One region of the Neobacillus sp. DZ-9 genome, then DNA from elsewhere that is predicted to be linked to it. Evidence: riboswitches for the same ligand, from Rfam matches in the RefSeq annotation. Region 1 holds a riboswitch; each other region holds the start of a gene.

The links. A riboswitch is a leader RNA that binds a small molecule or an ion and turns the genes downstream of it on or off. The one in region 1 is predicted to bind thiamine pyrophosphate.
Region 2: another riboswitch for thiamine pyrophosphate. It lies ahead of thiC (phosphomethylpyrimidine synthase ThiC); the one in region 1 lies ahead of thiT (energy-coupled thiamine transporter ThiT).
Region 3: another riboswitch for thiamine pyrophosphate. It lies ahead of tenI (thiazole tautomerase TenI); the one in region 1 lies ahead of thiT (energy-coupled thiamine transporter ThiT).

Annotation. Positions count from the first base shown of each region.
Region 1 covers NZ_JCAIOL010000002.1:118,522-128,489, forward strand. The annotation lists gene AC59HZ_RS04915 (GNAT family N-acetyltransferase) at 1-245, opposite strand, end outside; gene AC59HZ_RS04920 (histidine kinase N-terminal domain-containing protein) at 352-1,512, opposite strand; TPP riboswitch at 1,711-1,817, shown strand; gene thiT (energy-coupled thiamine transporter ThiT) at 1,891-2,475, shown strand; gene AC59HZ_RS04930 (helix-turn-helix transcriptional regulator) at 2,627-3,082, shown strand; gene AC59HZ_RS04935 (transglycosylase domain-containing protein) at 3,144-5,138, shown strand; gene sigY (RNA polymerase sigma factor SigY) at 5,277-5,834, shown strand; gene AC59HZ_RS04945 (YxlC family protein) at 5,788-6,135, shown strand; gene AC59HZ_RS04950 (sigma-Y antisigma factor component) at 6,132-6,368, shown strand; gene AC59HZ_RS04955 (YbjQ family protein) at 6,349-6,663, shown strand; gene AC59HZ_RS04960 (ABC transporter ATP-binding protein) at 7,066-8,823, shown strand; gene AC59HZ_RS04965 (ABC transporter ATP-binding protein) at 8,820-9,968, shown strand, end outside.
Region 2 covers NZ_JCAIOL010000005.1:324,292-334,259, reverse strand. The annotation lists gene AC59HZ_RS16575 (AAA family ATPase) at 1-60, opposite strand, end outside; gene AC59HZ_RS16570 (hypothetical protein) at 161-292, opposite strand; gene AC59HZ_RS16565 (hypothetical protein) at 818-1,111, opposite strand; gene aspA (aspartate ammonia-lyase) at 1,285-2,715, opposite strand; gene AC59HZ_RS16555 (asparaginase) at 2,752-3,756, opposite strand; gene AC59HZ_RS16550 (helix-turn-helix domain-containing protein) at 3,941-4,306, shown strand; gene thiC (phosphomethylpyrimidine synthase ThiC) at 4,505-6,262, opposite strand; TPP riboswitch at 6,439-6,552, opposite strand; gene AC59HZ_RS16540 (small acid-soluble spore protein H) at 6,718-6,897, shown strand; gene AC59HZ_RS16535 (transposase) at 6,973-7,137, shown strand; gene AC59HZ_RS16530 (MFS transporter) at 7,087-8,088, opposite strand; gene AC59HZ_RS16525 (hypothetical protein) at 8,208-8,954, shown strand; gene AC59HZ_RS16520 (DUF475 domain-containing protein) at 9,019-9,744, opposite strand; gene AC59HZ_RS16515 (MFS transporter) at 9,895-9,968, opposite strand, start outside.
Region 3 covers NZ_JCAIOL010000006.1:208,714-218,681, forward strand. The annotation lists gene AC59HZ_RS18540 (ABC-F family ATP-binding cassette domain-containing protein) at 1-985, shown strand, start outside; gene AC59HZ_RS18545 (thiazole biosynthesis adenylyltransferase ThiF) at 1,188-2,207, opposite strand; gene AC59HZ_RS18550 (thiazole synthase) at 2,204-2,971, opposite strand; gene thiS (sulfur carrier protein ThiS) at 2,974-3,177, opposite strand; gene thiO (glycine oxidase ThiO) at 3,189-4,319, opposite strand; gene tenI (thiazole tautomerase TenI) at 4,321-4,974, opposite strand; TPP riboswitch at 5,057-5,165, opposite strand; gene AC59HZ_RS18570 (DUF4145 domain-containing protein) at 5,292-5,981, opposite strand; gene phaC (class III poly(R)-hydroxyalkanoic acid synthase subunit PhaC) at 6,236-7,324, opposite strand; gene phbB (acetoacetyl-CoA reductase) at 7,401-8,144, opposite strand; gene AC59HZ_RS18585 (hypothetical protein) at 8,182-8,577, opposite strand; gene fabG (3-oxoacyl-[acyl-carrier-protein] reductase) at 9,030-9,764, shown strand; gene AC59HZ_RS18595 (SagB family peptide dehydrogenase) at 9,920-9,968, opposite strand, start outside.

The DNA of each region.
Region 1 (9,968 bases):
CCAATCGAGCCGACTAGTTCTCCTTTATAAAGAATCCCGACATTAAATCCGGTACTTTCCGCGAATTGATTAAGCCAAACAGGAATAATCGTCTCGAATTGATAGGGAGAGGTCATGCTGTCCACCCAGGGCAGCCACTTCCGTAAATGATTACGATTGTTCTCAACTAGTTGAAAAAGCTTTGAGGCATGGTGCCTCTCGAACAATTGAAGCTCAATTTCATTATCAACTTTTAATGTAAACATTGAACTTTTCTCCTGCTTAAATTTTTTCCTATATCCTATGCAAGATAGAGGGAAGTCGGAAGAAATTTCCTAGATAAAAAAAATCCCGCCTTTTTATTAAGTGGGATTAGTTTCTATCATATATTAAATGTTCGGTTTCCAAATTTAATGCAATCGGTAAATGTATGGAGAAGGTGGTTTTATTCGGTGTAGAATTACAGGTTAATTTCCCCTTGTGTTTTTCAATAATTTCTTTACAAACGAATAGACCTAGACCAGTACCAAGTTTTTTCGTCGTAAAGAACGGTTCAAAAATTGTTTTTTGCAATTCAGTTGGAATTGCAGGACCATTATTTGAAATGGTAATAATAATGTGTTTGTTGTCTTCTAAAGTACTGTTAATTCCTATTGTTGGATGGGGATTCGCATGATGATTTAAAACATCAATTGCATTAAATATAATATTGATAAAAACCTGTCTAATTTCATCAGCATAACCGTGCAGCGTTATTTCCTCACACAACTCTTTGATTATTTTCACTTTGCCATCAAGTATGCTAGGGTAGAGAAAGTTCAAAACTTCGTCTATCAATTTATTTAGTTTAAAGTAATCCTTTTCCTTCCCAATCAATTCTTTCTTGGATAATAACAGAAACTGAGAGATTCTAAAATTTAACTGATCTAATTCACTTGAAATAATATCAAGATATCTCATATTCGGAAAATCAGCTTTAAGCAATTGGATAAATCCTTGAACAGATGTGAGCGGGTTTCTAAATTCATGAATAAAGCTGGATGTCATTTGCCCCAAAAGGGTTAGCCGATCCTGATGGGTTGAGTCGATGAACATAGTCTTTTCCTCTATGATTTTGTTTTTTGCTTCTGTATAATTGGAAACTGCATAGTATAAAAACTTGTCAAAACAGAAATTAATCCGATTGATCGATTCTTGCATTTCCCCCCATGATATCCCTGTTTTGCTTAAATAACTGTACATAATCGTTCTGCCAAGATTTACATTATAAACAAAATCCCCAATGTTAATATTGGCAATTACTCTTTCTTCCGATATTTCTTTTGCAATCTTTTCGATTACTAATAAAAGCTCCTCTTCGGTCAACTTATGCATATTTAAGATAACATGAAAAAGTGCTTTGGCATTTTCGCTTATTTTTTCTATATATGGGTCTTCTTTAGAAATAATATATGAATTCTCCCAATCAAGAAGCAATTGATCTTTATGTTTATCAAAGAAAGCAATTAAATCTGTTTGATCATTTTTAAACATATTGTCCCTCCCGAAACACATTACGCCTTACCATATAATTCGCTGATAATGACAAAAAACCCTCTTAAAAACATGTTAAAATTATTTTCTTAATATTTACATAGTCAATTTGTCACGAAAATCTCCTCTTGAAAATAGTTGGAATTTACCCTTGTATTCGATTTGAAATAGTAGTATATTCATAAAGAATTAATTGTATAGTTCCACAGGGGGAGCTGCAAATGGCGGCTGAGAGTGAACGGTTGAGTTCTGACCCTATGAACCTGTTAGTTAACACTAGCGTAGGGATGTGGTTTGCCAGATAGATTAGCAATGCAGACAATCCTTATGTCTTGCATTGCTTTTTTTTTGTTTACCAAAATGGAGGGAGAAATTAAAATGACTAAAAGAAGTAATACTTTATTTATTACCGAGGTTGCTGTTTTTACTGCACTCGCGTATTTATTGGATTATGTAGGAAATATTCTATCGTTTAAAATCTGGCCGCAAGGAGGCTCGGTTTCAATCGCAATGGTGCCGATTTTTCTAATGGCCTTCCGCTGGGGAGTTAAAGGCGGTCTTTTAACCGGATTTTTATTAGGATTATTACAGTTCATTCTTGGCTTTGCGCAAGTATTTACAATTATTCAAGGAATTATTGATTACTTTATAGCTTTTACAGTGGTAGGCTTTGCGGGCATTTTTGCACGTCAAATAAGCAAAATGCTTAATGAAGGGAAAAAAGGTAAATGGATTAGCTATGTATTATTTGGTGCTTTCATTGGAAGCTTGCTTCGTTATCTATGCCATTTCGTTTCAGGGTTCGTTTTCTTTGGAGAGTATGCTCCAAAGGGCCAGCCGGTTATGATTTATTCCCTGCTTTATAATGGGACATATATGCTTCCAAGTTTTGTAATCAGTGCCATCATTGTCATTCTTGTTATTGGAGCAATGCCAAAGAGAATGCTAGTACATGCAAAATAAGTTTTAACAAAAGAAAAGCCTTGCTGTTTATAATATTTAGTTCATTAAACTGTTATCAAAGAATTGATAGCAGTTTTTTTATGATAAAATTTGAATGATTCCAGGAACTTGTGTAAAATTACACCATAAGCAATTGAAGGAAGGGCTTAACATGACCAGAGATGAAATCATATTGAAAGTGTCTGAAAAGCTTCGCTTGATTCGGACTGAAGCAGGCTATACCCAGGATAGAATGGCTGAAATCATTGGTGTATCAAAGAAAACACTTGTTCAAATTGAAAAAGGAAGAGTCCTTGCTAACTGGTCAACAGTCGTTGCTATTTGTGCTCTTTTCCGGGAAACGGAAACAGTACAATTTTTATTTGGTAATGAGCCACTAGAGGTATTGGAAACGGTAGCTCGAGAAGGAATTGATTACCGCAAAACGAAAACATTGGGCGGCCGGATCTGGTGGAGAGCACTATCCAAGAAAAGCGGATTTATTCTCCAACAAAATATCCTCAGTAAACATTTTAGGATACTGGACGAAGGCAATTATCGGATTTTTAGCAGCTTTGATGAGAAGCTATCGAAACAGCGTTTTAAAGAGTTGACGAAAAGTGAATAATATCTAAACATAAGATAGGGTTCTCCTGTCTTTTTTTTTCTCTTCGAAATAGGAGGCAGCTATGAAAAATTTGAAAAAATGGCATGGAGTCCAAATCGTGGTATTAATCGGATTAGTAATTATTTTAGGCTTCTTTGGCGCAATTTATTTTTTTTCCAAGAATGCCAATATATCTGAACTTAAAAATGAACTACCCCAGCCAACGGTTTTTTATGATGTAAACGGGAAAATAGCGAGCAAGGTTTCGGCGAATAAAAATGAAGGGGTTCCAATTAAGGAAATCCCTGAATCAATGAAGAATGCCGTAATTGCCATCGAGGATCATCGATTTTATCAACATGGAGGTGTTGATTTAATTGGTACCTCAAGGGCGCTTTTCCGTGACCTGAAGGCAGGAGGGATGGTAGAAGGCGGCAGCACCATCACACAGCAATTGACGAAAAATACTATCCTAACATCCGAAAAAACGCTTAAAAGAAAAATGGAAGAGATCTTTTTAGCATTGGCGGTTGAGCGGGAATATTCGAAACAAGAAATTTTACAAATGTATTTAAACCAAATTTATTTTGGGAATGGGGCATATGGAATTAAGCAAGCGGCAGGAAAATATTTTGCCAAAGAGGTAAAGGCGCTTTCGATTAGTGAATCCGCTCTGCTTGCCGGTTTAATTAAGGCTCCGTCTGCCCTAAATCCATATGACCATATGCAAAAAGCAGTTAACAGGCGAAATCTTGTACTACTTCAAATGAAAAATCAAGGCTATATTACAAATGAACAATATGAAAAAGCCAAACAAGAAAAAGTGGTTTTAGATGATAAGGGCGGTGATCCGTTCCGCGGTAAATTCCCTTATTATGTCGATCAGGTATTAGACGAAGCAATTCATCAGTATGGGTTATCGCAAGATGATCTGCTTACTGGTGGCTATCAAATTTATACAGAGCTTGACCCCAATATGCAATCGGTAATGGAATCAGCCTATCAAAATAACAGTTTATTTCCAAGAGGAAAAGACCGTCTAGTTCAAAGCGGTGGGGTATTAGTAGACCCCAAAACAGGCGGAGTCAGAGCCCTTGCAGGAGGAAGGGGAGAACACACTTTTAGAGGCTACAACCGGGCGTCCCAATTAAAAGCACAGCCCGGTTCCTCATTTAAGCCATTAGCTGTCTATACCCCAGCGCTAGAAGAGGGTTGGAAAATCACGGATATGCTAATAGATGAACCGATGAAATTTAGAAATTATCAGCCTAGTAATTACGATCATCAATATATGGGAGAAGTCCCGATGTATGACGCGGTTAAGGAATCAAAAAATGTATCAGCGGTATGGCTTTTAAATGAAATCGGAATTGAAAAGGGGCTGGATTCAGTTAAACGATTCGGTATTTCCCTGGATAAAGCGGACCGGAATTTATCGGTTGCCCTTGGTGGCTTGCATAAAGGAGTCTCTCCCCTAAACATGGCAGAAGCTTTTTCTGTATTTCCGAATAATGGTGTCAAAGTGAAGGCGCATGTGATCAAAAAAATCAATGATGCAAATGGCAATGTGGTTGCTGAATGGAAACTCAAAAAGGAGAGAGTCACGACGAAAGCAGTGACGGATGATATGACAACAATGCTGCTCGGCGTTGTGGAAGAAGGTACAGGAAAAGCCGCCCAAATCCCTGGCCGCGAAACGGCAGGAAAAACAGGCTCCACCCAAGTACCGATCAAAGGAATTAATGGTCTGAAAGACCAGTGGTTTGTCGGTTATACACCACAGCTCGTGGGTGCTATCTGGGTCGGTTATGATAAAACAGATGTGGAACATTATATCACTCCCACCAGTAAAACAGGTTCTGCTGTTATATTTCGTGAAGTAATGTCGGCAGCATTAAAAAATAAACCAAAAATAAAATTTAATGTGACGCATATTTCCGCTTTGGAAGAAAAAAATCGATTTAATTTTCAAGAGGAATTTAATAATGAAATTCAAAAGTGGGAAGATAAATGGAACAAGCAAATAGACAAGTGGGAAAAGAAAGGAAAAAATAAGGGACATGGAAAAGGTGATTAAGGGCACGGAGCAATCCGTGTTTTTTTTTCCAATGTTTAATTATAAAATGAATTTAGAATGAACGAAAGTTAGTTTTGTTCGTCAAAAATAAAGAGAGAAAAAACAAGGAATATGGGGGAAGGAGAGGGTTAGTGCTAAATGGATGCATTAATAAAAAATGCTAAAAATGGGGATCATCTTGCGTTTGCCATGTTATTTAAAGAACATTATCCATTCCTTGTAAAATATTTAATGAAAATTACAATGAATCCCGATACAGCTGAAGAATTAGCTCAAGAGACAATGGCAAAATGTATTCAAAAGATTCACCTATATAATGGACAAAGCAAATTTTCTACATGGCTTGTTTCTATTGCGACAAATACATATATTGATCAGTGCCGAAAGAAAAAAAGAGAAAAGAACTGGCAGGGACAAGAGGAAATTTACCGAAAGCTGAAGTGGCATTTTGAAAGCAGAAATGAAGACTGGAACGACGCTCTGGAGGCACTCAGTAGACTGCCTGAGGACGTCCGTATTCCCATAATATTAAAGCATTATTATGGCTACTCCTACGAAGAAATAGGCGAATGGCTGAAAATATCTCCTGGAACGGTGAAATCAAGAGTTCATAATGGGATCAAATCAGTCAGAAAGGAGCTGAACCTAAGTGAAGAAACAGAAAGTCATCGTTTTGGACAGCGATCAACAAAATAATCAGGACATTTTAGCTGTTTCTGAGTTGCAAGAAGGTTTAAACAAAATGGAGCAATTCCCAGTCTATTCACCTGATCTACAATGGTTTAAACAAATGGTATTAGCGGAAAAACAGCGAATTAGGAAAAAACTCATTAGAGATTTGGCTTTATTTTTAATAGTAGCGATAATCATTTTGTGTGGGATTATGATTTCCTTATTTCAAATGCCTGCTGTTTTTATATTTCTACAGTTTGCCACGACCATTTTTATAGCATTTTATAGTGGGACACGTTTAATGGAGAAGGTGAATAGAGGATGAAGGGAGAGGATTCGTTTACCGTCATCATCTTAGTGGCTGCTATTTTGTTAGTACAAAGCATATATTTATTTTTAGATGCCCGTAAACATAATCATAATTATTGGCTTTGGGGTATTGTCGGCCTTATTCAAGCACCAATGCCTACATTATTTTATTTGATTTTTGTGAGAAAAATTTTTCGTAAAAAGAGAAGAAATGAGGGGAATCCAAATTATGATGATTGTTACGACTGATTACCTGCCAGGCAGGGAAATTAAAGAAGTGCTTGGTTTGGTCAAGGGAAGTACAGTCCAATCCAAGCACATTGGCAAGGACTTATTGGCTGGGCTAAAGACCATTGTAGGCGGAGAAATAAAGGAATATACCGATATGTTAAATGAAGCGAGACAAAAGGCGATTGAGAGGATGACAGAAGAAGCCAGGCAGTTAGGGGCAGATGCCATCATCGCCATGAGATTACAATCTAGTTCGGTCATGCAAGGGGCATCAGAATTAATCGCTTATGGAACAGCGGTAAAGGCAGAATAATTCTGAAAAATGGGAATTGACTTTCATAGCAACTGGTGATAATCTAACAAAGGAAGAAAAAATAGGAAATGGAGGGTTGCGCCATGATTAGAATTAGAAAAGTTAATTTTAAAACTAAATATTTAATTGCAACCTGTCCTGAAGAGAATTCTCTTTAATTCCTTTCTAACGTACATTTAAAAATTGACAAAACACAGGTTGCGTTCTTTATTGATGCGTAATGTGTGTTTTTTTGTCTCTTTTTTCCAGAGGCATACTGCACTTATACAGCGGTATGTCTCTTTTTTATTTTTACATGAACAGGGGGAGGAACATGTGATGTTACTAATTGTTGAGGTTAGACTTATTCATTTAGCTGAAGAGATAGAAGGCGGATAGTAAAACAAAAGGGGGAGGAACATCATGTTTTCGGTATTAAAAAAAATAAGCTGGTTTTTCAAAGAAAACTGGCAGAGATATGTTATTGCGGTAAGTTTATTAATTTTGGTAGGAATATTAGATGTGCTGCCGCCAAAATTGATTGGTATGGCGATTGATAATATTCATGTTGGGGAGATGAGTAAAAATAAAATCTTTCAATATTTAGGTGCTCTTTTATTGATCATGCTTTCATCCTACGGAATCACCTATGTATGGATGTACAAATTGTTTGGCGGCGCCTTCCTTGTTGAAAGAAAGCTTCGTTCACGGTTTGTGCAGCACCTATTAAAGATGACGCCATCTTTTTATGAAAAGAATCGAACAGGAGACTTAATGGCCCGAGCAACTAATGATTTAAAAGCAATTTCGATTACCGCTGGATTCGGTATTTTAACGCTGGTTGATTCCAGTGTTTGGATGCTGACCTTGTTGTTGACAATGGGATTATTTATTAGCTGGGAGCTAACGTTAGCAGCCATTATTCCCTTGCCGGTTATGGCAATCCTGATGCAGATTTATGGTAAGAGAATTCACACTCGCTTCATGGAGGCACAGGATGCTTTCGGTGAGTTAAATGACCGGGTTCTGGAATCAGTTGCGGGAGTAAGGGTCATTCGTGCCTATGTCCAAGAACAGGCTGATAGGAATAGGTTCCATCTATTAACAGAGGATGTTTATCAAAAAAACCTAAAAGTAGCGCGGATTGATTCTTTGTTTGATCCAACCATTAAGATCCTGGTTGGAATCAGTTATTTAATCGGGCTTGGCTATGGGGCCTATTTAGTTTTTCATCAAACGATTACTTTAGGCAATCTTGTTTCCTTCAATGTCTATTTAGGAATGTTGATATGGCCTATGTTTGCAATTGGCGAGTTAATCAACGTGATGCAACGGGGAAATGCTTCACTAGACCGCGTCAATGAAACATTGGCCTATCAGGAGGACGTTGAAAATCCAAGTAATCCGGTGGCAATAAATTCTGTTGAAAATATAAAATACAGGAGGGTAACATTTCGCTATCCATCCTCTAAAAATAACAATTTGGAAAATGTGAATGTCCAATTATTTCAAGGTCAAACACTGGGGATAGTCGGTAAAACTGGATGCGGAAAAACAACCTTTATCAAACAATTATTAAGGCAGTACCCGCTTGGAACCGGTGAACTATCCATTGCTGGAGTTCCGATTGAAGAGCAGATGCTGGATCAAGTACGAAATTGGATTGGCTATGTACCCCAGGACCATGTATTATTTTCAAGAAGTGTAAAGGAGAATATTCTCTTCGGCAGAAAGGATGCAAGCGATCAAGAATTAGAGAGTGCTATCGATCTTGCTGCATTTCGAAAGGATCTTGAGATGCTTCCGGAAGGGTTAAGTACAATGGTTGGTGAAAAAGGGGTAGCTCTTTCCGGAGGGCAAAAGCAGAGGATTTCGATTGCACGTGCACTTATTAAAAATCCGGAAATTCTCATTCTCGACGATTCATTATCAGCGGTTGATGCCAAAACCGAAAAAAGAATTATTGATAATATCCGCCATGTCAGAAATAACAAAACAACGATTATCACCACCCACCGAATGTCGGCTGTTCAGCATGCTGATCATATTATTGTCCTTAATGAAGGAAGAATTATTGAAGAAGGGACACATAAACAGCTCATTGCGGGTGACGGGTGGTATAAAGAACAATTTTTACGACAGCAAATTGAAGGAAACGTAGAAGAGGAGGTGTCAGCATGACCACAGGCAGACGATTATTTGGATATGCATTAGCTTATAAAAAGATTATTATAGCTGCATTAGTCATGCTCACCATCTCGGTAGTCACAGATCTAGCAGGTCCCTTAATTGCCAAAAAGGTGATTGATCAGCATATTTTAGGGATTGAGTCAAAATGGTATATTTCCAAGAAGGACGCAAATGCGGTAGAGTATAATGGTCAATTTTACAAAAGAGGAAAGTATTTTGTAGATGGTGAACAAAAAGGGCAGCAAATCAGGATTCTACAGGTAGGCTCAAAATTTATTTTCCTTGATAGAGAGCTAGAATTTGATGGAAAAAGAACGATTGCTGAAGGGTCCTTAATTATTAGAAAAGGGGATAAGAAAGCAGTTTATCCGGTAAAAATCTTAAAGGGAGGAGAACTCCTTAAATTTTATCAGCCGGAAATCCCGTCGATTATTCAATTATTGTTCATTTATTTTGGATTATTAGTGGTTTCGGCCATTTTTCAATTTGGTGAACGCTATCTGCTGAAAAAATCGGCAAACCGAATCATTCAAAAAATGCGTGAGGATATTTTTGGCCATATCCAACGACTTTCAATCCAATATTTCGATAATCTGCCCGCAGGAAAAGTAGTGGCAAGAATTACGAATGATACAGAAGCGATCCGGGAGCTTTACGTTACCGTGCTTGCTACCTTTTTTACGAGTGTAATTTATATAACAGGTATATATGTTGCCTTGTTTATTTTGAACGTGAAGTTAGCCGCGATTTGTTTATTATTGTTGCCAATCCTGTATATCTGGGTGTTGGTTTACCGAAAGTATGCATCCAAATATAATCGTGTTATTCGATCACGCAATAGTGACATCAATGCCATGATCAATGAATCCATTCAAGGAATGACGATTATTCAGGCGTTTAACAGGGAAGATGATACGAAAGAGGAGTTTGAAAAGCTTAATAATGATCATTTTACTTATCAAAACAAATTGTTAAGCTTAAATTCTTTAACGTCACATAACCTCGTTGGGATATTAAGAAACCTAATTTTTGTGGCTTTTATATGGTATTTTGGGGCCCAGTCGCTTCTGCCTGCAAACATCATTTCACTCGGAATGCTTTATGCTTTTGTGGATTATATCAATCGTCTCTTCCAG
Region 2 (9,968 bases), on a different contig from region 1:
GGACTTCCCTGTGCCTGGCGGACCGCATAGAAGCAAGCCTCTTATGGCTTCGCCGCCCATTTCTTTAAACTCTTTTACCCCCCTAAGCAGGGTAACAATCCGTCTGGCATTTTCCACAATTTCAGGATTGCCCCGATAATCGTCCCAGGTCGTACCGGTCTCACCAGGCAAGATCCAGTACGTTCGGCCTCGGGCCAGAAACCAGAATAGCGCAACAAACTGTATGATCATAAATAACATTGCGAATAGCAATTGAAACAAAAAGCTGATGATTGTCAAGGCGACCGACCAATAGGAAGGTCCTCCCTTCACCAATACCACACCAATAAATACGATAAAGGCGAGCCAGAGCAGGAATTTGCGCCACTTTATCCATCGATGACTCTTCATGGTCCCACTTCCATTTCGGAAAATTTGGAATATTATATGAAGAAACAGCCTAAAGGTGTAAGCACTAATATCTTAAAATCGAGATTTTTTGAAATTTTATTGACAATAATATGGGACTGTAAATATCCTCTCTCTTAATGACCGTCCCAGTATTGTTTGAAAGCAGATGGGAATTAGGAGCCTCTACTAATGACCGTCCCGGCACTTTTTGAAGACTGAATGGGAATTAGGAGCCTCTCCTAATGACCGTCCCGGCATTTTTTGAAAGCAGCTGGGAATTAGGAGCCTCTCCTAAAAACCGTCCCGGCACTTTTTGAAGGCTGATGGGATAAATAAACCCTTCATTAATCAACTTAACACTTTTTTATGATATTGAATTTCTTAGCCAAATCAAAAGACCCTCCCTGGAAGGGAAGGCCTCTAATCATTATTTAACTAGTTTATTTTTGATGTCCAACAAGTACTTGATTACGACAGCAAGACCGCCAATGAAGTAGAAGGTAATCATAATCCATCCTGTTGGATCAATTGAATTCATGGAAATAAGAAGGTTCAATGGAAGAACGAAGTAAACGATATCCTTTAAATAATCTAGTACAAAACTTGTATCAAAGGAGCCTTTCCAGAACATTTGGATAAACTGAATTAGGAAATTAAGAATCATTAGTCCAAAAACGGCCTGCATAGTATATAGCATCCAGGCTGAAAGTCCGAAGTCCATTTATCATCACCACCTTTGCTATATACTATGCTTGTAATAATAACTGGTGATGGGAATGGCCCTTCCTAATTCACAAAATATTCATAATTAACAAACTTAATTTTATTACCATTCTAAAAGCAGAAAAGGTGCCTGTCACCCTCATTATTTGAAGGGTAACAGGCACCTTTTCATTAATCTCTATCCAGTAAAGACGCTCCAGCAATTCCTGGATGGGTCATTTCATACGGATCAAGAATTAAATCAAGCTCCGCTTCGGTCAACACTTGATATTTTAAACATAAATCACGAATCGATGTACCATTTAGAATTGCCTCTCTGGCTATTCTTGCTGCGGCTTCGTATCCTAGATGCGGATTCACAGCGGTAATGACCCCGGCGCTCTTTTCAACATACTCCTTTAAGCGTTCTTCATTTGCTTTAATCCCTTTTAAACAATGTTCCGTAAAGGCGCGGAAGGCATTATTCATGATGCTGATAGACTGCAGAAGGTTGAAAACCAACACCGGCTCCATGACATTCAATTCAAGCTGGCCTGCTTCTGAGGCAAGGCAAATCGTATGATCATTTCCGATAACCTGGAATGCTACTTGGTTAATTACTTCCGGCATAACTGGATTCACTTTTCCTGGCATGATGGAAGACCCCGGCTGGCGGGCAGGCAAGCTGATTTCTGCTAATCCCGCACGAGGGCCGGATGCCATTAGGCGCAGGTCGTTAGCGATTTTAGACATATTCATCATACATACTTTTAAAGCTGCAGAAACTTCTGTGTAGGCATCGGTATTCTGAGTCGCATCTACAAGATGCTCCGCTCCAACTAGCGGCAGCCCGCTGATTTCGGCAAGATATTTTACCACATGTTCTATATAACGGGGATCGGCATTTAATCCAGTGCCAACAGCAGTTGCCCCCATATTCAATTCAAATAAATGCTGGCGAGACTGCTTAATTCGTTTGATGTCCCTCTCGATGACACGGGCATAGGCTTCGAATTCCTGTCCGAGACGGATTGGCACAGCATCTTGAAGATGTGTCCGTCCCATTTTGATAACATGATTGAATTCTTGAGCCTTTTGTTGAAAAGCACTATGCATCACGTTCATGGTTTCCAGCAATTTTTCAAGAAGGTTTAACACAGCAATATGAATGGCAGTCGGAAACGCATCGTTTGTCGATTGTGACATGTTCACATGGGTGTTCGGACTGCAATGATAGTAGTCCCCTTTTTCTTTGCCCATTAATTCGATGGCACGGTTGGCAATGACCTCATTGACATTCATATTAATCGATGTCCCGGCACCGCCTTGAATCGGGTCGACAATGATTTGGTCATGCAGCTTACCATTCATTAATTCTTCCGCAGCCATAACGATTTTCTCGCCAATGCCGGAATAAAGCTGTTTAACGTCCATATTTGCCAGTGCTGCCGCTTTTTTCACCATCGCCATTGCGTTTATTAATTCTTCATGGATTCGGTAGCCCGTAATCGGGAAGTTTTCGACGGCCCTAAGAGTTTGAACACCGTAATAGGCATCGGCCGGCACTTCCTTTGTTCCTAAAAAGTCCTTCTCCATTCGAACATTTACATTGGTCTTATTCATGGTGGTCATAGTATCTCTCCTCGATATTAGTTAAGATTATTCTTCTTTATCAGAATTGATTGTTAAATCCCCTGCTAGAGGTGTCTCAATGATTTTCTTTACCTCATCTAAACCATCCGATTGTCCAAGAGCCCACATGAGTTTTGCGACAATTGCTTCTGTGTTCATATCCCCTGATAAAATAACGTTATGCTGCGCTACCTTCCGGCCGACTTCATAGAGGAGCAAATCTTCCCCTTCTTCAAGGCATTGGGTCGTAATGACGACCGCAACACCCGCACTGGTCAGCTCTTGGATTTTTGTAAGAAGGTTCCGTCCTTCAAACGGTAATCCTCCGTTACCAAAACTTTCTATTATGATCCCTTTATATAATCCTTTTAAACTATCAAAAATCTCTGGTTTTGTTCCGGGATATAATTTCATTAGAAATACGTCGGTGCATAAACGAGTGTTTATTGAAAGCTTGTCCTTGGCAGGTGCTGCTTTCCACTGATATTTCACTTCCTGGTCATTCACAAATGCAACATAGGGGTGATTCACACTTTCAAAAGCATCATAGCTTTTTGTTCTCATTTTAACTGCTCTTGTTCCGAGAATGACTCTGCCGTCAAAAACGATAAAGACTCCTCCAATTGTTTCACAGGCAAACCGGATGGCGTCGGCGACATTTTTTTTCGCATCTGTTTTTTTGAAGCTGATTGGAACTTGTGAACCTGTTAAAACAACTGGCTTATCAAGTCCTTGGAGCATATAAGATAGCGCAGCAGATGTATAGGCTAACGTATCAGTTCCATGCGTAATGACAAAACCGTCATATTCTTGATACTGATCATGGATAGCTTGGGCCATTTCCACCCAATGCTCTGGCTGCATATTGGTGCTATCAATATTCATTAAGATTTCACTATCAATTTTAATATCATAGGAAGTAATTGTGCAATAATGAAGCAATTCCTCAGCGGATAGACCTGGAACGAGTCCTTCATTTCCTTCTACGGATGCAATGGTTCCTCCGGTGGCTAGCAATAAAATTTTCTTCAAATGTATCAGCTCCATTGAGTGAAAAAATAGTGATTATTCGCGTATTGCGTATCTATACTTTTCATTATAGAACTTAAATAGGATAAATCAATAGTTTGTACTCGAAACGCGTACATTTTTCTATTCGAGTCTATCATTCTATGCTATAATGTGAACAATATTAAGAAAATGGAGTTGGAGACGAATGCTGGATCGTTTATCCGAATTAAGAAAGGAACGAAAATGGTCGCTGCAGGAAACCGCTGATCAATTAGGAATCGCTAAAAGCACTTATGCTGGATATGAGTCAGGATACCGGGAACCTTCCTTACTTTCACTCACACAAATAGCGGAATTATTTGATACGTCTGTTGATTATTTGTTAAGGAGAACAGATGAGTTGCATCGGATGCAGACAACAGTTGAAATCACAACTGCCATACTTCCCCTATCTCCTTCTCTTTTGATAGATGGGGAACCATTAACGGCAGACGAAAAAATCGACTTTATCGCCTTTATACGTTCAAAAAGAGAATTAAAATTAGAAAAAGGCCCAACATGTAAATGTTGAGCCTTTTGTTTCTTACACCATTAATAATAGGTGCTTTCAGCGAACCCACACTTCTGACATTTTCTCATTCCAGGGGTTTCCCAAAAAATATGCCTACATCGGCATTGAATGGAGTCTATTCTACTTTTTAAAAAATGAATTTTTTGGTATAAATCATCAATTTCCTCTAATAAATTTTTTACTTCATAGGAAGAAGTATTATCGGTATATTTTTGACCCATTGATGAGAAACTCCTCCGCTTTTTTCTTCATACCTTCATTCCTTTCATCTTTCTTTGCCATACCTCGAATATCATGGGAAATTTTCATCGAACAGAACTTTGGACCACACATGGAACAAAAATGAGCTGTTTTGGCCCCTTCAGCAGGGAGCGTTTCATCATGGTATTCTCTTGCACGTTCAGGATCCAATGAAAGGTTGAATTGGTCCTCCCATCTGAATTCGAAACGGGCTTTCGATAAGGCATTGTCTCTCAATTGCGCACCTGGATGACCTTTGGCCAGATCAGCAGCATGGGCTGCAATTTTATAAGCAATAACGCCATCACGAACATCATTCTTATTGGGTAAGCCAAGATGTTCCTTTGGTGTTACATAGCAAAGCATGGCCGTTCCAAACCAGCCAATCATCGCGGCGCCAATGGCAGAAGTAATATGGTCGTATCCAGGTGCAATATCGGTTGTTAAGGGCCCAAGAGTATAAAAAGGAGCTTCTTTACAAATTTCCATTTGCTTTTCCACATTCTCCTTAATCAAATGCATTGGAACATGTCCAGGGCCTTCAATCATGACCTGGACATCATGCTTCCAGGCAATTTCCGTCAATTCCCCTAAAGCTTCAAGCTCTGCAAATTGCGCTTCATCATTGGCATCGGCAATGCTGCCAGGGCGAAGTCCATCTCCCAATGAAACCGAAATATCATACTGCTTTAAAATTTCACAAATTTCTTCAAAATGGGTGTAAAGAAAATTTTCCTGATGATGGGCCAGACACCACTGCGCCATAATCGAACCTCCACGGGATACAATTCCTGTCGTCCGTTTCGCTGTCAAAGGGATAAAACGTAACAACACACCAGCATGAATCGTAAAATAATCGACCCCTTGTTCTGCTTGTTCAATCAACGTATCGCGATAAACTTCCCAGGTTAGATTTTCAGCAATTCCATTCACCTTTTCAAGGGCTTGATAAATCGGCACCGTTCCCACTGGGATTGGGGTATTGCGGATAATCCACTCTCTTGTTGTATGTATATTTTTTCCAGTAGATAAATCCATGATTGTATCAGCTCCCCATCGAGCAGCCCACGTCATTTTTTCAACCTCTTCTTCAATTGAGGAAGAAACAGCAGAATTTCCAATATTGGCATTGATTTTCACATGGAAATTTCGTCCAATAATCATCGGTTCACTTTCAGGGTGGTTGATATTAGCTGGAATAATCGCTCTCCCGCGGGCAACTTCATCCCTGACAAATGCAGGCTCTACATTTTCACGAATCGCGATAAATTCCATCTCAGGAGTGATGATCCCTTTTTTCGCATAATGCATTTGGGTAACATTATGGCCTTTTTTGGCACGCAAAGGTGATTTGTTTATGTTAGGAAACCATTCAAGATTGGCTCGCTCGTCTGCATCACGGAAGCCATTATCTATTGGCATTATTTCTCTTCCTGCATAGTTTTCAACATCATTACGTTCATAAATCCATTTTTTGTGAAGTGCCTGAAGCCCTTTCCTGATATCAATTTGATGGTTCGGGTCTGTATATGGCCCACTAGTATCATAAACTCGAACAGGTGCATTTTCTTCTTCACCATAAGTTGTAACCGTTCGTGCCAACTGAATTTCTCTCATCGGGACTTTAATGTCAGGTCTTGATCCTTCAAGATAAACTTTTCTGCTTCCTGTAAATGGTGATTGTAATTCGATGTTTACGTTTACTCCCTTTTGCATTGTAACTTCCTCCTAAAAATGATAGATTTTGCAATCTAGAAGTTACAGCATAGTCCATTACATGTTAAGTCCATAGACAGACATATAAATAGATGACAATAAAAAAAGGCTCTGTTGGCAAACAGAACCTGATTAATCGTCAAAAAGTAGCGGCGCATAATAGAAAAACGAAAATGACACCTTCAAAACTACTTCCCTACGCTGGTATGATCCAGATCAGGTTCAAAGGGTCAAAAGATTTTATGCATCCTTCTCTCAGTCCGAGCTATCGGACCCCCCTAGTAGAGCAAACAACAATATATTGTTATATAACTTACATATAATAAATAACATAATTTTAACTATTAATAAAGCTTTTTACATTACTCAACCAATAAATTATTCCATTCATATGAATAAACCCTTAGATTATTACAAATACTCTTGTAGTAAAAAACGAAAGGAGGTTACGCATGATGGACGCACAACGCGCACAGGAAATATGTAATTCACCACAAATGGAAAACGTGACCTATAACGGTACTCGTATTTATATTGAGCATGTAGATCAACAAAGCGGAAAAGCAACCATTCATCCACTGGAGGAACCAAACAATAAACAAAGTGTTTCTGTTACAAACCTAGTAGAACAATGATGAAACGAAAAGCAGTAAACCGTTGTACTGCACCCCAAAAGTTAGAGAGAAATTTAACTTTTGGGGTGTATTTTTATGGCTAAATATAGTGAACAATTTAAATTAAAACTTGTAAAAGAATATCAAGAGGGAAAATTGAGCTATAAACAATTGGCAAAGAAGCATGGAATGAAAGACAGTACCCCGATTTTAACCTATGATAGCTGCATGGAAGAAAACGCTGCTGGAGGGTGGTGCTGATGCCCTAAGAATAAATGTGAAAATTTCTCCCACTCCTTCTGCTAACCAGCCAGTTATCAGATATCCTATAGGTAAAAGAGCAAATGAACCTAACATATCTAAGCGTTCAACTCTTCCAAATTTTTCTTCTGGGACAAGTTCTTGAAGACTCGTTTCCCAAATCAATCCAAATAACATAATTCCGGCACCTTCCATAAACATACACAACATTAATACCGGAACACTCGAGATAAATGGCATCATTAACAATGCTGCTCCACTTAATGCAACGCCCCCATAAGCAAGCAAGCCTCTTTTTTTCCATTCTTTTCTTAAACCAAAAATGATTCCGCACAAAATAGCCCCTGCCCCGGACGAAGAAAGAACAAGCCCAAATACAACTGGTTCAAACTCATAATAAATATTCACAAGCCATGGTATTAACACCCTAATGATGCCGCCTGAAAAAATATTTATTAAGGAGAATGCTAGAATCGTAATCCATAACCAGGGCTTTTCTTTAAGGACCACAATCCCTTCCAAAAAATCCTGTTTGATTGAATTTTTCTCCCTCTGTATTTCTTTTGTTTTTTGAAAGGATAACGTTCGAAGGCTAAATAAAAAGATCAATGAAATAATGTAAGTAAGGGCATCAATCCCAATTCCCCAACCTGAAGATAAGGAAGCTAAAATCAATCCTCCTATAATCGGACCTGATATTCTTAACACCTGCATACTGACTTGAGTTAAAGAATTGGCGGCGTTACGAATATCCTCTGTAAAAACCTTTGCTCTTACAGCTGAATAGGCTGGCGGAAAGAAACTATCCATCATGCCCATAACAAACATGATCATAAAAAGGACGCTCATGTTTAACTGCCCCATAAATGCGATCACAGCTAAAATAAATAGGATACAAGCACACACACTGCTCATCCCTCTGGGTTCTGGCCTTGTATCATACTCTATCATTTGCCTATTTTCTCTTAATCTTAAAAAAAAAGGCTAATTTATTAGGACAACGTCATCCCGTGACACATATAGATGCAGTGTTAATATAATTCATTAAATTTACAGGGGGAAAACTTATTATGCATAAAGACATAATGAAATACTTTATTGGGAAAGTCATAAAGGTCAATCGGGGCGGCTCTGAATCCAGAATTGGGAAGTTAATGGATGCCAGTGAAGATCATCTAGCCCTATTCACGGAAGACGACGGACTCGTCTATTATAATACTCAACATATAAAGAGCTTTACCGATAACATGAAGGGCCAAATGGAATTTAACATCGTGGTCCCAAATGATATTCAATATAAACAAGCAGATAATTTCTATAGCTTAATGGAATCATTGAAATTTCAATGGGTCAGTATTAATCGCGGAGGCCCGGAGAAGATTGAAGGTGTTTTAAGTGATATCCATCCAGATTACGTGTCTTTAATTAACAAAGAGGAAATTGTCCGCCTTTCGATGTTCCATATCCAAAATATTAGCTATGGCCTTAAAATTGAAAATGCCCAAAATGAACAATCGAATAACCAGGCTTCAAATCAATCGAAGCAATCGAAGCAATCAAACAAACAAGAGGTTTCCCGATCCTCCAAATCAGAGAAACAAAGCGTATCTCGCTCTGATAAAGAAGCCGAAAGACAATCATCAAAATCAGATTCCGATAGGAAGAAATCACGTCAACGTGTACAGTATATTCAAGAGGAACCTTTAACAGACGAGGTTATTATGGAAAGAGCGAATAATGAAGATGATGATGTATCTTTATCTGAATTACTGTCCTCAATGGAGAAGTATTTACGAAAAGTCACTAAGAAGGAGTAACAACTATTACCAATAAATTAACAAATATAAGCAGGGTACTAGCCACCCTGCTCCATTTTTGAAATTAGATCGTTCTTTCTGAATTGCCACGGAAAAAATGAACGATAAAGGTTCCCATGAATACAGCTATTAAAATACTAAAGAAAATTAATTCATCGAGATGAAATCCGAAGGCTGCAGCCATCATTTTAATGGCAATGATGGCTATTAAAATAAAGGCTGTCGTTTCCAATTCCGGGACTTTTTCAATTAAGGTTAGGAATAATTGAGCGACACCGCGCATCATTAAAATTCCTAACATCCCGCCTAATAGTAGTACCCAAACTTGATTCGAGACGCCGAATGCCGCAATTATGCTGTCAAAGCTAAAGGCAATGTCCATAAGCTCAACGGTTATCACAGTTCTCCAAAAGCCCATTCTTTTGCCTTGGATTTCGCCTTCTTCTTCATTTTTCTTAATAAAATTTTGAAAAACCATCCAAAGGAGATAATGACCGCAGACAATTTTGATCCAAGCAATATTGATTAAGGAAACCCCTAACCCTATCGCGATAACACGAAAAAAATAAGCACCAAAGATTCCATAGAATAGGGCTTTCTTTCGCTGATGTTTTGGAAGATGCTTCACCATAACGGCTAAGACTAAGGCGTTATCGGCAGAAAGCAGCCCCTCCAAAATGATTAGTGTTCCGATAATCCCCCAGCTTGCTGGATTAGAAAAGACTGATCTTAATGCGTCTAGTGATAAAAAGGTATCATAACTATTAAATATTTCATGTAAGAAACCCATCTGCTTGTCCTTCTCCTTTATGTCTAGTTTAGTTACAAAAAAATATGGACTTATTATTTTAAATGTATGTACACCCATTGATTATATGAACCAAAAAAAATCCCCGGGTCCTCAAATTGGACCCAGGGGTTTTTTTGGATAAACAATGTACTATTTACTTGATACAGCCTTTCTTTTCAGGCTGCTATTCAACTCATTGCTATTCCAATAAGCCATTACCATCG
Region 3 (9,968 bases), on a different contig from region 1:
CTATTTGGATGAACAGCATATCGAATGGTTGAAGCGCTATTTACAGGAATATGAGAATGCATTTATCTTGATTTCACATGATATTCCATTCTTGAACAATGTTGTTAACTTGATCTATCACATGGAAAACCAAGAGTTGAATCGCTATGTTGGTGACTATGATAACTTCTTAAACATTTATGAAATGAAGAAGCAACAGCTAGAGTCTGCTTTCAAGCGTCAACAACAAGAAATTGCTGATTTGAAGGATTTCGTTGCTCGTAACAAGGCAAGTGTTGCTACTCGTAATATGGCGATGTCTCGTCAGAAGAAGCTCGACAAAATGGAAATTATTGAATTGGGGAAAGAGAAGCCGAAACCAGAGTTTAATTTCAAAGAAGCTCGTGCAACTAGTCGTTATATTTTCACGGCTGAAGATCTTGTTATTGGTTACAATGAACCGCTTTCTCGCCCTCTGAATTTGAAAATGGAACGCGGACAAAAAATTGCATTCGTGGGTGCAAACGGTATTGGTAAGTCTACTCTTTTAAAAAGTATTCTTGGGTTGATTGATCCAATTTCAGGTAAAGTGGAACGTGGTGAGTATCAACACATCGGTTACTTCGAGCAGGAAGTTAAACAGTCCAACTACAACACTTGTATTGAAGAGATTTGGAGCGAGTTCCCAAGTATGAATCAGGCTGAAGTCCGTGCTGCTCTTGCAAAATGTGGATTAACGACGAAACATATTGAAAGTAAAATCGAAGTCCTTTCTGGTGGAGAAAAAGCCAAAGTTCGATTGTGTAAAATTATTAACACAGAAACGAATTTACTAATTCTAGACGAACCTACTAATCACTTGGATGTTGACGCAAAAGAAGAATTGAAGCGTGCTTTAAAGGCATATCGCGGAAGTATCTTGATGGTATCCCACGAACCTGATTTCTATCGTGAAATTGCAACCGATATTTGGAATTGTGAAGATTGGACTACGAAAGTGTTTTAAATAATGATTAAGGGGTAACCAATGAATTAAAGTTCACTTGGGTACCCCTTTTTATTAACCATCCAAAATTTCTAATAAAAATATATTTTTAGATTTCTTAAAAAAGCTCATCCAAACTAAAGTTAGAATGAGCTTCTATCTATTTCAATATTAATTTTGTAATAGCTATTTACCATATATGACGGCAGTGGTTTCCATCCAATTAACCCAAGTATCGATGGTATAGCGACTTTGCTTCGGAAATATCCTTCGTTCCGTGGACTAACGCCCTTCCGTCATTAAAAACGACTAATCGGTGAGAACCCAATGTATAAGATAAAAGGAAAGGATTTCGCTGTACTGTTCCGCCATTTTTCGCCAATATTTTTTCTAAAGCTTCTAAATCCATTACTGTAGGAATGGAAGGTCGGATCTGCACAGAATCTCTTCCACATAGGACAGCTGATTTTGTTTGATTTTCAAATGATAAAAAAGGGTAAGAGCGTTCATTCCCGCAAGAAGGACAGCCCGCCTTTTTCAATTTATCTACTTGGACGGCACTAAATTGGTTTTTCCATAAATCAAAAGAAACTAGTTTGTTTCGCAAGGAATCCATATCCCCGACCAAAATTTTCAATGCTTCACTTATTTGATAAGAAACGACCATATTCACTGCTGGACTTATAATCCCTGCTGTGTCACAAGTTAATCCCCCTAGAGGAACCGTATCTAATAAACACGAAAGGCAAGGTGTCTTTTCAGGAATAATCGTGTAGGATATTCCATAGCTTCCAACACAAGCACCGTAAATCCATGGGACACCAACTTTTTGCGAAACATCGTTGATAATCATTCTGGTTTCGAAATTATCTGTTGCATCCATTATCAAATCTACTTTTTGAGCCCAGTCTTCCAGCTCTATGGCTGTAGCATCCCCAACGATGGCCTCAATGGCCACAGACGAGTTAATAACTGTTAATCGATTTTTGGCCGCGATCACTTTTGGAATCCGGTTTTTGGCATCTTCTTCTGAGTATAACTGCTGCCGCTGTAAATTGGACCATTCCACATAATCACGATCCACGATGGTTAGTTTTCCAATTCCAGCGCGGACGAGTGCTTCCGCACAGCCTGACCCGAGTGCTCCCACTCCTATAATGAGTACATGTTTATTGGAAATTCGCTGCTGCCCTGCTTTTCCAATCGGTGAAAATAGCTCTTGCCTTGAGTACCGATTATTCACCCGATGCTCATTCCTTCCTTTGGACTGCTTGCTGTTGCATATCTCTTTTTCTCGATTCGACCGGCTTCATAGCCTAATCGTCCCGCTTCTATCGCTAGTTTCATCGCTTTGGCCATTTTTACCGGATCCTTGGCCGCTGACACAGCCGTATTTAATAATACCCCATCCGCTCCTAATTCCATTGCCAAAGCCGCATCCGCTGGTGAGCCAATCCCTGCATCCACAATCACAGGAACGACCGCTTCTTCGATTATAAAGCTCAGGTTAACGGGATTGATGATTCCTTGACCAGATCCGATTGGTGATGCCCCTGGCATGACAGCATGACAACCAGCTTCTTGAAGCTTCCTGGCTAAAACCACATCATCGGAGGTATATGGGAGGACAATAAATCCCTCCTTCACTAATTCTTCTGTGGCTTTTAAGGTTTCAATCGGGTCAGGGAGCAATGTTTTATCACAGCCGATCACTTCCACTTTAATCATATCGCATAGGCCTGAAGCTTTGGCTAATTTGGCAATCCGGACAGCCTCCGCTGCGGTTTTTGCACCTGCAGTATTAGGCAGAAGCGTATATTTATTGGTGTCTAGCTGTTCTAAAAAATTCGGCTGGCTTGATTCAAAAATATTCATACGTCTAACCGCAAACGTAAGGATTTCTGCTTCGGAAACCTCTACGGCTTCCTTCTGGATTTCAAAGCTTGGATACTTTCCCGTTCCCAGTAACAAACGAGATTGAAAGGATAATGAACCGATTTTTAACATAATCAACCGCCTCCTACAAAATGGACTATTTCAATTTTATCTTTATCTGCTAATCTAGTACTTTGGTGTTCTAACTTGGTTAATATCTCACTGTTAACCTCCACGACAACGACCTTATCATGGATTTCATACTGTTTGAGAACATCTGAAACAAACAAGACATGCTCTGGCAATTGGACCAACTCGCCATTCAATAATACCTTCATGTTTACCCTCCCTAACCCACTGTTACTTTATGTCTTTCTAATTGAAATGCTGAGAGAAGACTTTCATCTAGCAATCTGCCTGCCAATAGATCAGCTACTAGTTTCCCTGTAATCGGACTTAATAAAATCCCATTTCGAAAATGCCCTGAGGCAACAAACAGTCCTTTCCAGTTGGGATGCTCACCAAGGTAAGGAAGTCCATCGGCTGTTTGCGGCCTAATTCCCGACCACACCCGCTCCCACGCTGCCTCCTTGATCTGAGGAACTAGTTGAGAGGCTCTTTCTATTAATGTAGTAATTCCTTCTGGCGTTATCTTGTTATCAAAGGTATGTTCAATCATGGTCGCGCCAATATAAATTTCCCCATTTCGTTTTGGGACCAGATAACAGCGTTTATCGGAAAAAATCGTCGTGTTGATGATCGGTTTATCCGTTCTTATCGAAAAGCATTCACCTTTAACAGGGTAAACACTAATATCCAGCCCAGATTCACGCATTAATTTCGCCGCCCAAGCCCCAGTTGCTACGACCACTTGCTCGCTATGTATGATGCCTTTGGTGGTTTTAACCCCTTTAACCTGTCCATTTTCAAAAATAAACGAAAGGACCTCCGTGTTTTCACGTATTTCCGCACCAAAATAGACAGCCGCTTTGGCAAACGCTTCGGTTAACTTTGCTGGCTGCACATGCCCATCGTTAGGGAGATACATCGCTCCGACTACATTTGGCGAAAGTGACGGTTCCATTTCTTGTAATTCCTTTGCATCCAGCCATTTAATCGTTGGATCCCATTTCCTTTGAAAGGCGACCTGTTTTTTTACTTCGTTTGCTATTTCTTCGGTTTCAGCAATTTTAAGCATCCCTTTATTCACATACTCAATATCGATTCCTGAATATTCATATAACTCACTTGTAATGGCAGAAAACATCGCCTGACTTTTTAAAGCCAACTGGAATAAAGGACCGTCTTGTTCAATCTCCGCTTGTGCTGCCAGCATTCCGGCTGCCGCACTTGACGCTTGGCAAGCCAATTGATCTTTCTCAATGATGATTGCTTTTCTTCCCATTTTTGATAATTGATAGGCAATGGAGGCCCCGTTAATTCCCCCGCCAATTATGGCAACATCAAATGAATTTTCCACTTTAACCCTCCTCTAATGCATGAATGTAAGTTTTTACAGAGGATAATGGATCGGGCGCTTCTAAAACTCCTGACATGACTGCAATCCCATTTGCTCCTGCCTGAAGTACCTGCCCCGTATTTTCGGGTGTTATGCCGCCAATGGCAATAACTGGAATGTCCAGTTGGGATATCCTAGATAATTCCTCTAGTCCTTTGGGTCTCATTCCTGGCTTTGATTGAGAAGGGAAAACATGACCGTATAGGAGGTAATCAGCACCCTTCTCTTTTGCTTTTTCTCCTTCCTCGTAGGAGTGAATAGAACTCCCTAACATAAGTTGGGGAAAATTTTCTTTTACAAGGTCTGCATCTAAGCTATGAAAGGCTAATTGAACTCCCCTAACCCTTTTTACGAAGGCAACATCGACCCGATCGTTAATAATGATCTTAGATAGGGGTATGTTTTTCTTTGTTAAAAGTTCAACTGCTTGAAAAAGGTCCCTAGCTGATCTTTGTTTCTCTCGTAAGTGAATCGCGGTTACATATGGGTGAATATCCATTACAATTTCACATAATTGCTCGATCGGCATTTTTCCATTGGAGATGATATGGAACTCATTCCCATAAAAACTAGTGATAATACATCTCCCCCCTTTGAGAAGATTCCGCTTATCTATGAAATAAAGTGAAAAACAAAAAACCACTTCCAAATGTTTAAGGAAGTGGTCGAAAATTTGAATAGAAACGATGATTCTTCAAATATCCAGTTTTCCACTTCCCTACGCTGGTATTACCCAGATCAGGTTCATAGAGTCCCGAAGTAACACTTCAATCTCAGCCCTTTAAAAAGGCACCTCTAGCGGAATTGCTTAAAATATTAATTTGTAATGTTAACCTTTAAAGATAATATTAACACTTCAGTTAGAAAAGTTAAATAACTTTTTTATACTAGGGAACCTTCATTTAACTTCTATTTAGTTTACTATGCTTTCTGCTAATTAAATTTCTTTGCTATCTTATTATTGGTAACTTCGATTTTCCCCGGCAAAACAAAAAGATACTCAATCAAGCTTTCTAATAAGTCCATTATTAATGATGTTGTCTCGTAATCCATTTCGGTTTCCAATTCAAGCATCCGATGAAGTGAACCATCAGTTGCCAATAAATGGCTAAGAGATTGAATAGGCTTTGCCAAATCCACATGATTCGGCAGGATTTCAAGCTGTTGAGACAAAGGCTGAGCCTTACTTTTATCCCCGAGAAAATGCTTTAGGATACTTTCAATCACACGTTTTGACATAACAGCAGTAGCTGAATTTTCTCTAGCTTCATAAACATTTATTGCTGAACGGTAGGCCCTGATCAGATCCTTGGGTATATTGGGTAGACTTTCTATTTGATTTACCGGATGTTTGGAAGCTTGAAGGTCATAAATAAAAGTATCAGCATTTTCGCCTTGTTCATCTATAACTTCCTTAGTCATAATGACGAATACTGCTGATTTTTTACATAATGGACAACTACTCTCAGTTACCATGCCATTCTTACTGCTCTGGTAGTTTGCATTAAGCATAAATTCAGTGGTTTTTCTGCATTCCGGGCATTCGTACTGAATATTCTTTGGTATCTTTAGATTCCCATACTTTATGTAAGAAATGACGGAGCCTGGATTTATCCTTCTCATTCGTTATACCTCCCGAATTTCATTTATGCCTATTACCAGTGTGTCTCCTTTTACTACATCACCAATTAGATTTCATTCCTATAGTTTTTTCATCCTTTAGGATTTCCATTCCAAGAACTAATTAAATAATTCCTTTCATATATGTTTTTCTCCTGGATTCATTTTTCAAAAATGAATCAGATAATATAAAAAGTGAGTGCATAAAAACACTCACCTAGAGAAAAAAATAATTGTACTTATTAATAGTTAAATAATTAGTTAGAACGTTCACCAAGCCAGTCACCAATAGTTGGGTAAGTTATTTTTGTTGCTTGGCTGCCAAATGTAATGGACGTATGACCAACAGGTAAATTTTCAAACTGTTTATCTTTACTAGAAATAGCGTCCATCAAGGCTTCTACCATATGCGGCTGGGCAATTAGATCAGATTGGCCTGCCAAGTTTAGTACATTAGCAGTGATATTGTTCAGATGGACTTTACGACCGCGGACAACCAGGTCCCCTTTAATCAGTTTGTTTTTTTGATAAAAATCTCTTATCCACTGGCGATATGCTTCACCTGGAAATGGAATTCCATCGTTTAACCATTTTTGCAGTAGTTTAAAGTTTTTTACAAATTTCTCGTTATCAGCACGATCGACAAGACTTACAAATGGTCCAAAGAAGTTTCCCATTGGTTTAATCAATTTGTTTCCAAAGTCAATCATTTCAGGAGGAATCACACCTAGAGTATCTACTACTTTATCAATATTAAAATATTTTTCATTCAGCATTGCCCCGTAAGAGCCTGAATTCTCAAAATCAAAAGGACTTGTCATAAAAATTAGATTACGAATCGGCAATTCAGGGTAAAGTGCTGCAAATATAGACGTCATCGTACCGCCCATGCAATACCCAAGGATGGACAATTCGTCTGCCTTTGATGTTTTTAAGACTTTTTTAACCGCTCTTGGTATATAGTCAACAATAAAATCATCAAGTTTCATATTTCGATCTTCGTAGCCTGGGGTCCCCCATTCAAGGAGATAGACATCAAACCCATTATTAACTAAATATTCAACTAGACTTCCACCCTCAGTTAAATCCAATACATATGGTTTATTTATTAGTGCATAAATCAAGAGTAATGGTATTTTATGCTTTTTCGGTTTTTCGGAAAGATAACGATATAGTTTCGTTTTATTTTTAGTCCAAACCACTTCTTTCGGAGTAGGCCCTACTTCTGGTTCAGCGTCAATGGTTAACACTTGGGTTGCCTTGATGACACGTTTTATTTGCTGTCCGTACTCTTGAGGGAATAAATCCAAAAGCATTTCCCATTCTTTTTCGGCATTTACACTCATGTTGTACACTCCTTCCTTAGTTTAGTTATTTTTTTTTGCTATGTACTAAGCCATCCAACAACCACCTACATATCTATTACATGTAAAGTCCGCCATTAATATTAAGCTGCTGACCAGTAATATAGTCACCATCTTTACATAAAAAGGCAACACCGCGTGCTACTTCTTCCGGTTTTCCTAACCGTTTTTGTGGTACCTTTTCCACAATTCCAGCAAGCACTTTTTCAGGAATTGCTTGAACCATTTCGGTTCCGATAAATCCTGGGCAGATCGCATTAACTGTTACATTCGTTTTCGCTAGTTCGAGAGCTAGTGATTTTGTGTAGCCAATAAGGCCGGCTTTTGCTGCAGCATAGTTGGTCTGGCCAAAACCTCCAGCTTGCCCTATTATCGAGGAAATGTTGATGATGCGGCCTGCATCTGATTCAAGAAGGTACGGGAGGGAAGCAGATGTTGTGTTGTAAACACTATTTAAATTAACATCAATTACCCTTCTCCAATCCTCTGAACTTAGTTTTTTGAATGTGCTATCCCTCGTAATACCTGCATTGTTAATTAAAATATCTAATCGTCCAAAATGATCGATTGTTTGTTGTACGAGATAGGCTGCTTCCTCACAATTTGAAACATCCGCACGAACTGCATATGCTTCGCCACCGATTTCGTATATATCCGCGACCATTTTTTCAGCCAACTCTTCACGAGTCACATAATTAAGAACGACTTTCACACCATTTTTTGCCAGTTCCTTGGAAATTGCTGAACCAATTCCTCTGCTCCCACCTGTCACAATAGCTACTTTTCCCTTTAAATCTGTCATTATTTCTCACCCCAAATATTATTTTTTTGTATTTGAATTATTCTGTGGCTTTTAATAAAGAAATAATTTGATTAAGTTTTTTATCCAAGTTCTTCATTTCACGTTTTAAATCCGTTAATTCGTGTTGAAACGATACCAGATTTTCGTTGTTTTCCAGTTTCTCTTCGAGTAATTCTTCTAAACTATCAACTTTTGCATCGACATTAACAATCTGTGAGGACACGTTCGAAAGGTCCTTTCGAGATGGCACATTAACAAGTTCTAAATACTTTTCTGTTGTTTCATCCATCAATTTTTTAAATTGTAGATTCATGTCCAAAATTTGCCCTATACCCTGGGAAGGAAAAGACTCCATAATTTTTTCATCATAAAAATTACTGGTTTGATTATAAAGATCCTTCCAAACTTCAAATAAGTTAAAATCTCTGCTCATTTTTTTCCTCCTTGCAATTTTTCCGACGTTTTTATCGTACTATCATCCTTGAAACATTTAAAGAACAAACATTAAAAACATTCAAAAAATATTATTGCATTTTACGACATTTTTCTACCTTCTATGTAAATTACACCTATAGGATTTTTTTAAATATCCCGCAAAGTCAATAAAGGCAATGGTTTCACAGGTAGATTCTTCTTTCGATATATTTTCCTCTGTTCTAATTTTGTTATCTAATGAATAATATTTGTAGCAAATCGCGATTATATTATTGGGAAAATAGTTGCATATTCACAGGTATTCCGTCTTTTCTTTTTTCAACAATTGTCGACAAATCTATGTTTTTTGGTGGTCGTTATTGTTCACAAAATAGACAAAATTTCTGACTGCATTTTTTTCTCTTCATGAATTCTAGGTGATTGAAAGAAATTGAAAAAGAGGTGGAAATTTTGAGGTTTATAGAAAAAGTCGTTTTAATTACAGGCGGGGCACAAGGAATTGGAAAAGAAACGGCAAAAAAATTTCTAAAAGAAGGAGCGAGTGTTGTTATATGTGATTATGATGAATCTGCCGGCAAGGAAGCATTAGGAGAATTGAATGATGAAAAAGTAAATTTCTATAAAGTTAATGTAACAGAAAGCTCCCAGATTGAAGAAATGGTGCGATTAATTATTCAAAAGTACGGTAAAATTGACATTTTAATTAACAATGCCGGAATTACCCTTGATGGATTTCTCACAAAGATGGAGGATTCAGATTGGGAAAAAGTTATTTCTGTCAACTTATCGGGTGTTTTTAAATGCACAAAAGCTGTAGCCCCCATCATGGTAAAACAAGGGTCGGGTGTTATACTTAACGCTTCTTCAGTTGTCGGTATCTATGGAAACATTGGGCAAACAAATTATGCTGCTACAAAGGCCGGCGTAATCGGACTAACAAAAAGTTGGGGGAAGGAGTTTGGACCCAAAGGGATCAGAGTCAATGCAGTAGCACCTGGATTCATTGAAACAGGCATGACCGCTGCAGTCCCAGAAAAGGTACTAAATTTAATGAAAGAAAAAACTCCTCTAAAAAGGCTTGGTAAGCCAGAGGATATTGCAGCGGCCTACCTATTTTTAGCTTCAGACGATGCAAAGTATATTAACGGAACTGTTTTAAGTGTTGATGGAGGTTTGGTTATTTAGGTACGATAGGTTCTTTTAACTAAATAGAAACTATAAAAAAATAGTAGCACAAACCATGGGCTTTGTTTGTGCTACTATTTTTAGTATGTATGAAAACAAAACTGAAACCATCCAAAATTGGATGGTTTCAGTTTTGTTTATTTTTGCAATAAAACCTAGCTTAGCAAACTTCCCTTTAACCAGGCGCGGGGACGATAGGGTCCA